DNA from 2 places in the Vagococcus luciliae genome. Region 2 is predicted to be linked to the other one. Evidence: a T-box and tRNA genes for the amino acid it is inferred to sense, from the RefSeq annotation. Region 2 holds a T-box; the other holds one or more tRNA genes.
The links. A T-box is a leader RNA that pairs with one kind of tRNA and senses whether it is charged. The one in region 2 lies ahead of G314FT_RS03855 (valine--tRNA ligase), so its partner is inferred to be a tRNA-Val.
Positions count from the first base shown of each region.

Region 1 (3,261 bases), 210 kb from region 2:
CATCGTTTACGGCGTGGACTACCAGGGTATCTAATCCTGTTTGCTCCCCACGCTTTCGAGCCTCAGCGTCAGTTACAGACCAGAGAGTCGCCTTCGCCACTGGTGTTCCTCCATATATCTACGCATTTCACCGCTACACATGGAATTCCACTCTCCTCTTCTGCACTCAAGTCCTCCAGTTTCCAATGACCTTCCTCGGTTGAGCCGAGGGCTTTCACATCAGACTTAAAAGACCGCCTGCGCTCGCTTTACGCCCAATAAATCCGGACAACGCTTGCCACCTACGTATTACCGCGGCTGCTGGCACGTAGTTAGCCGTGGCTTTCTGGTTAGATACCGTCAAGGTGATAACAGTTACTCTATCACTTGTTCTTCTCTAACAACAGAGTTTTACGATCCGAAAACCTTCTTCACTCACGCGGCGTTGCTCGGTCAGACTTTCGTCCATTGCCGAAGATTCCCTACTGCTGCCTCCCGTAGGAGTCTGGGCCGTGTCTCAGTCCCAGTGTGGCCGATCACCCTCTCAGGTCGGCTATGCATCATGGTCTTGGTAGGCTGTTACCCCACCAACTAACTAATGCACCGCGGGCCCATCCACCAGTGACACCGAAGCGTCTTTTATACTTTTGCCATGCGGCAAAAGCAATTATGCGGTATTAGCACCTGTTTCCAAGTGTTATCCCCCTCTGATGGGCAGGTTGCCCACGTGTTACTCACCCGTCCGCCACTCACTTCTTCTCGGTGGAGCAAGCTCCGGTGAGAAGAAGTGCGTTCGACTTGCATGTATTAGGCACGCCGCCAGCGTTCGTCCTGAGCCAGGATCAAACTCTCAATAAAAAGTTGATAACATCTTACGATGTTTAGCTCATTTGTTTTAAAACTTGCTAGCGAATTGTATTCACTAAATATGGTTTGTTTCTACATAGTAGAAACGCCCTACACATTTGGTTCGTCTTACTTTGTTCAGTTTTCAAAGGTCTAAACTTTGTTGCCGTAACAACTTTTATATCATAACAAGTTGTTATCTTATTGTCAACACTTTTTTAATTTTTTTTGAGAAAAATCTCAAAATCGGGAAGACAGGATTCGAACCTGCGACCCCTTGGTCCCAAACCAAGTGCTCTACCAAGCTGAGCTACTTCCCGTATTAAATTAAACGCGCCCAAGAGGAGTCGAACCCCTAACCTTCTGATCCGTAGTCAGACACTCTATCCAGTTGAGCTATGGGCGCTATTAATGATGCCGAGGACCGGAATCGAACCGGTACGGTGATCACTCACCGCAGGATTTTAAGTCCTGTGCGTCTGCCAGTTCCGCCACCCCGGCTAGAACTTATAAAAAGCGGAAGACGGGGTTCGAACCCGCGACCCCCACCTTGGCAAGGTGATGTTCTACCACTGAACTACTTCCGCTTATAGATGCCGGCTAAAGGACTTGAACCCTCGACCCTCTGATTACAAATCAGATGCTCTACCAACTGAGCTAAGCCGGCATGTTCTATCAATACGAATTTTAAACAATAAAAAAAGACTAATTTTCGTATTATGGCTTAATATAGTAATGACCCGTACTGGGCTCGAACCAGTGACCCTCTGATTAAAAGTCAGATGCTCTACCAACTGAGCTAACGAGTCAAAAATGTATGGAGGTTAACGGGATCGAACCGCTGACCCCCTGCTTGTAAGGCAGGTGCTCTCCCAGCTGAGCTAAACCTCCATCAATACAAAAAGCACGGCAACGTCCTACTCTCACAAAGGGAAACCCTTCACTACCCTCGGCGCTAAGAAGCTTAACTTCTGTGTTCGGCATGGTTACAGGTGTATCCTTCTTGCCATCGTCACCGCACTTATCTGTTTTTTATTGAGTGATGATTCACTCAAAACTGGATGTTAAGTTAGTATCAATATAATTGTCCACCGCTATCTTGGTTAAGTCCTCGACCGATTAGTACTAGTCCGCTCCATACATCACTGTACTTCCACTTCTAGCCTATCTACCTGATCATCTTTCAGGGGTCTTACTTCCTTAAAGGAATGGGAAATCTCATCTTGAGGGGGGCTTCACGCTTAGATGCTTTCAGCGTTTATCCCGTCCATACATAGCTACCCAGCAATGCCCTTGGCAGAACAACTGGTACACCAGAGGTATGTCCATCCCGGTCCTCTCGTACTAAGGACAGCTCCTCTCAAATTTCCAACGCCCGCGACGGATAGGGACCGAACTGTCTCACGACGTTCTGAACCCAGCTCGCGTGCCGCTTTAATGGGCGAACAGCCCAACCCTTGGGACCGACTACAGCCCCAGGATGCGACGAGCCGACATCGAGGTGCCAAACCTCCCCGTCGATGTGAACTCTTGGGGGAGATAAGCCTGTTATCCCCAGGGTAGCTTTTATCCGTTGAGCGATGGCCCTTCCATGCGGAACCACCGGATCACTAAGCCCGACTTTCGTCCCTGCTCGAGTTGTAACTCTCGCAGTCAAGCTCCCTTCTGCCTTTGCACTCTACGAATGATTTCCAACCATTCTGAGGGAACCTTTGGGCGCCTCCGTTACCTTTTGGGAGGCGACCGCCCCAGTCAAACTGTCCATCTGACACTGTCTCCCACCACGATAAGTGGTGCGGGTTAGAATGGTCATAACACAAGGGTAGTATCCCACCAGCGCCTCCATCGAAACTAGCGTTCCGATTTCTACGGCTCCTACCTATCCTGTACATGTGTCACAAACATTCAATATCAAACTACAGTAAAGCTCCATGGGGTCTTTCCGTCCTGTCGCGGGTAACCTGCATCTTCACAGGTACTAAAATTTCACCGAGTCTCTCGTTGAGACAGTGCCCAAATCGTTACGCCTTTCGTGCGGGTCGGAACTTACCCGACAAGGAATTTCGCTACCTTAGGACCGTTATAGTTACGGCCGCCGTTTACTGGGGCTTCAATTTTGAGCTTCGCTATTGCTAACCCATCCTCTTAACCTTCCAGCACCGGGCAGGCGTCAGCCCCTATACGTCATCTTTCGATTTTGCAGAGACCTGTGTTTTTGATAAACAGTCGCTTGGGCCTATTCACTGCGGCTGAACTTGCGTTCAGCACCCCTTCTCCCGAAGTTACGGGGTCATTTTGCCGAGTTCCTTAACGAGAGTTCTCTCGCTCACCTTAGGATTCTCTCCTCGACTACCTGTGTCGGTTTGCGGTACGGGTCATTTGTTTCTAACTAGAAGCTTTTCTTGACAGTGTGACATTGAGACTTCGGTACTTTAT
Region 1 covers NZ_CP102451.1:527,444-530,704, reverse strand. Annotated here, with positions in the region: rRNA gene G314FT_RS02720 (16S ribosomal RNA) at 1-837, opposite strand, end outside; tRNA gene G314FT_RS02715 (tRNA-Pro) at 1,072-1,145, opposite strand; tRNA gene G314FT_RS02710 (tRNA-Arg) at 1,158-1,231, opposite strand; tRNA gene G314FT_RS02705 (tRNA-Leu) at 1,241-1,326, opposite strand; tRNA gene G314FT_RS02700 (tRNA-Gly) at 1,341-1,412, opposite strand; tRNA gene G314FT_RS02695 (tRNA-Thr) at 1,420-1,492, opposite strand; tRNA gene G314FT_RS02690 (tRNA-Lys) at 1,562-1,634, opposite strand; tRNA gene G314FT_RS02685 (tRNA-Val) at 1,644-1,716, opposite strand; rRNA gene rrf (5S ribosomal RNA) at 1,730-1,845, opposite strand; rRNA gene G314FT_RS02675 (23S ribosomal RNA) at 1,925-3,261, opposite strand, start outside.
Region 1: it encodes a tRNA-Val, which carries the amino acid that the T-box ahead of G314FT_RS03855 (valine--tRNA ligase) is inferred to sense. The anticodon was not compared.

Region 2 (3,261 bases):
TTTCAATGTCTTTTGGTGCTTCTTCTCCAACATAGACTTCGCCTGTTTCATTATGATACCAAGCTGGAATTCGATGCCCCCACCAAAGTTGACGAGAAATTACCCAGTCATGCACATTCTCCATCCAAGTTAAGAATGTTTGATTAAAACGTGGTGGATAAAAATCAACGGCATCATCTGTCGCTTGATTTTCGACAGCTTTTTTCGCAAGTGGTGCCATTTTAACAAACCATTGTGTTGATAACCTTGGCTCAACAACTACTCCAGTTCGCTCAGAGTGACCAACACTGTGAGTCATTTTTTCAATACCTTTAAGTAATCCTAGTTCGTCTAAATCTTTAATAACTTCTTTACGTGCTGTGAAGCGATCCATCCCAGCATATTTGCCAGCTAAATCATTCATTGTCGCATCATCATTCATCACATTAACACGAGGTAAGTCATGACGATTACCCACCTCAAAGTCATTAGGGTCGTGAGCTGGTGTAATTTTTACGACACCTGTTCCAAATTCCATATCAACATAGTCATCAGCCACAATCGGAATTTCTTTATCCACTAATGGTAAAATCACTGTTTTACCAATTAAATGTTGGTAACGTTCATCTTTAGGGTGAACGGCAACAGCTGTGTCCCCAAGCATGGTTTCTGGACGAGTTGTGGCAATTTCTAACTGACCACTACCATCAGCAAGTGGATAATACATATGATAAAACGCGCCTTCGATGTCTTTATGGATTACTTCGATATCAGATAATGCTGTTTTTGCTTGTGGGTCCCAATTAATGATGTACTCACCACGATAAATAAGTCCTTTGTTATAAAGTGTTACAAAAACTTTTTTCACCGCATCAGATAGTCCATCATCTAAAGTAAATCTTTCTCTTGAATAGTCTAAAGATAAACCTAATTTCGCCCATTGCTCACGAATGTGTCCAGCATATTCTTCTTTCCATTCTTTCGTTGTTTCGATGAATTTTTCACGACCTAAATCATATCGTGATACCCCTTCACCACGTAATTTTTCTTCAACTTTCGCTTGAGTCGCAATCCCAGCATGATCCATACCAGGTAACCATAATGTATCAAAACCTTGCATTCTTTTTTGACGAATAATCATATCTTGCAGCGTTGTGTCCCATGCATGACCTAAATGAAGCTTTCCTGTCACATTTGGTGGTGGAATGACAATAGAATACGCTGGTGCACTTTCATCCCCACTTGGTTTAAATAAATCTTTTTCTAGCCACTCTTTATAACGCCCTTTTTCAACAGCTTTTGGGTCAAACTTTGGCGCTAAGTTTTGTTGTTCATCTGTCATATACATTTCTCCTTATTTTTTATTTTTCAAAACAAAAAAGCCCTAAAGTTATTTCTAACTTTAGGACGATTATCTCGCGGTACCACCTATCTTATAAGCATACAAATACGCTTATCTCTCTAGGTCATATAACGTTGACAATACGGTTCCCACTCCTAGGCTACCTTCATACTTTTCAAATGGAAAATCTTTCAGCCAATGGATTTTCTCTCTGGATATATCTCCAAGTATTACTCTTCCTGTTCATCGTGGTTGGTTATGCCATTCATTTTACATTGGTACAATCATTTCGTCAAACTTAGATTAAAGCTTTCGCTGCTTCTAATGCTTTCACATAATTTGGTTCTGTTGAAACTTCTGGTACAATCTCTTCATAAGTAATCACACCATCTTTGTCTAACACAAAAATTGAACGTGCTAAGCGACCAATTTCTGGGATTAAGATACCATATTCTTTCCCAACAATACCCTCTTCATCTCTTAACATAGTCATATCAACTGACTCAGCTGCACACCAATTTGCTAATTGCTCTTTTGTGTTATTTGAAATCGTTAAAAAGTGAATATCAGCAATCGTTGCTGCTTCTTTGTTAAAGTGTTTTGTCTGTAGTGCACAAACACTCGTATCAATATCAGGCACAATACTAATGATAACTGGTTTTCCTTTTAATTCGTCTAATGAAATTACATGATCTGACAAATCTTTTAAACTAAATGTTGGAGCTTTTTCACCAACTTTGGGTGGTGTTCCTACTAATTCAACTGGGTTACCTTTTAACAATACTTCCATATCGACACATCCTTTGTTTGAGCTTCCTTTATTATAGTGAAATAACAAAAAATATACAAAATAGATGCTTAAATTAGCTAGATTAAATCAAGATTAGCATGATTGTAATTTTCATCATAATAGATGAGTGTCTGCAGTTCCGTTGTTAAATCAATGTATTGAACTTGAACATGTGATGGCACTTTTAATCGCTTGGGGGCAAAATTTAAAATAGCTGTTACTCCCGCATCAACAACATCATCAATCACTTGTTGTGCCTTACTGCTTGGTACAGTCATAATAACTGTTGTAATGCCTTCTTTTTTTACAATATTTTTTAATTCAGTCATATCTCTTACAAAAATACCATTAATTTTTTCCCCAATAATAGCTGGATTGACATCAAAAGCTGCTACAATGTTTAAATTCGTATCTCGTCTAAAATTATTTTTTATCAATGCTCGTCCCAGATTACCAGCGCCAATTAGTGCAATTCGTTTTTCGATATCTGTTTTTAATATCTCACTAAAGACTTCTATTAAGTATGGAACATCATAGCCATAACCACTTCTTCCTAATTCTCCAAAGTGAGAAAAATCCCGTCTAATAGTTGCCGATGGAATTTGAATCATTTTACTAAATTCATTTGACTTAATACGTTTTACACCTGTTTCATCTAATGTTTTTAAATATCTAAAATAGAGTGGTATGCGCTTAGTTGTTGCTTTAGGGACCATTCTCATATTTTTGTGTTTTTCCACAGTCCATCCCTCCTAAAAAAATTGTGATGATTTTCACATCGAGTGTATCATTTTTCACAATCTTTTTCAATGACTGTTCAGCAATATTATTCCAAACCTTGTTCAGTATTTTTCATTAATATACCATCTATTAAACGTTTAATAGCTTCTAATCGATTATTTTCAATAACGTCATCTACAATAATCACATTATCTAAGTCGTGATAAAAGAGGTGGTTCGTTATCACAATATCGACTTTATTCAAAGAATCCCTCGTTTCTTTACTATTAAATAATGTCTTTTCATATTCTAATCCTACAATTCTAATTTTAGCTTGAAATGTTTGTTTTAAAATATAACTTAAAATCTCAGCATGATTTTTCTCTAAAGTTGTCGAGACCACTATTGAAACAGGCTTAATTTTAGTAAG
Region 2 covers NZ_CP102451.1:733,335-736,595, reverse strand. Annotated here, with positions in the region: gene G314FT_RS03855 (valine--tRNA ligase) at 1-1,321, opposite strand, end outside; T-box leader at 1,380-1,577, opposite strand; gene tpx (thiol peroxidase) at 1,620-2,111, opposite strand; gene G314FT_RS03845 (redox-sensing transcriptional repressor Rex) at 2,189-2,833, opposite strand; gene G314FT_RS03840 (AcpB/EbpR/MafR family transcriptional regulator) at 2,938-3,261, opposite strand, start outside.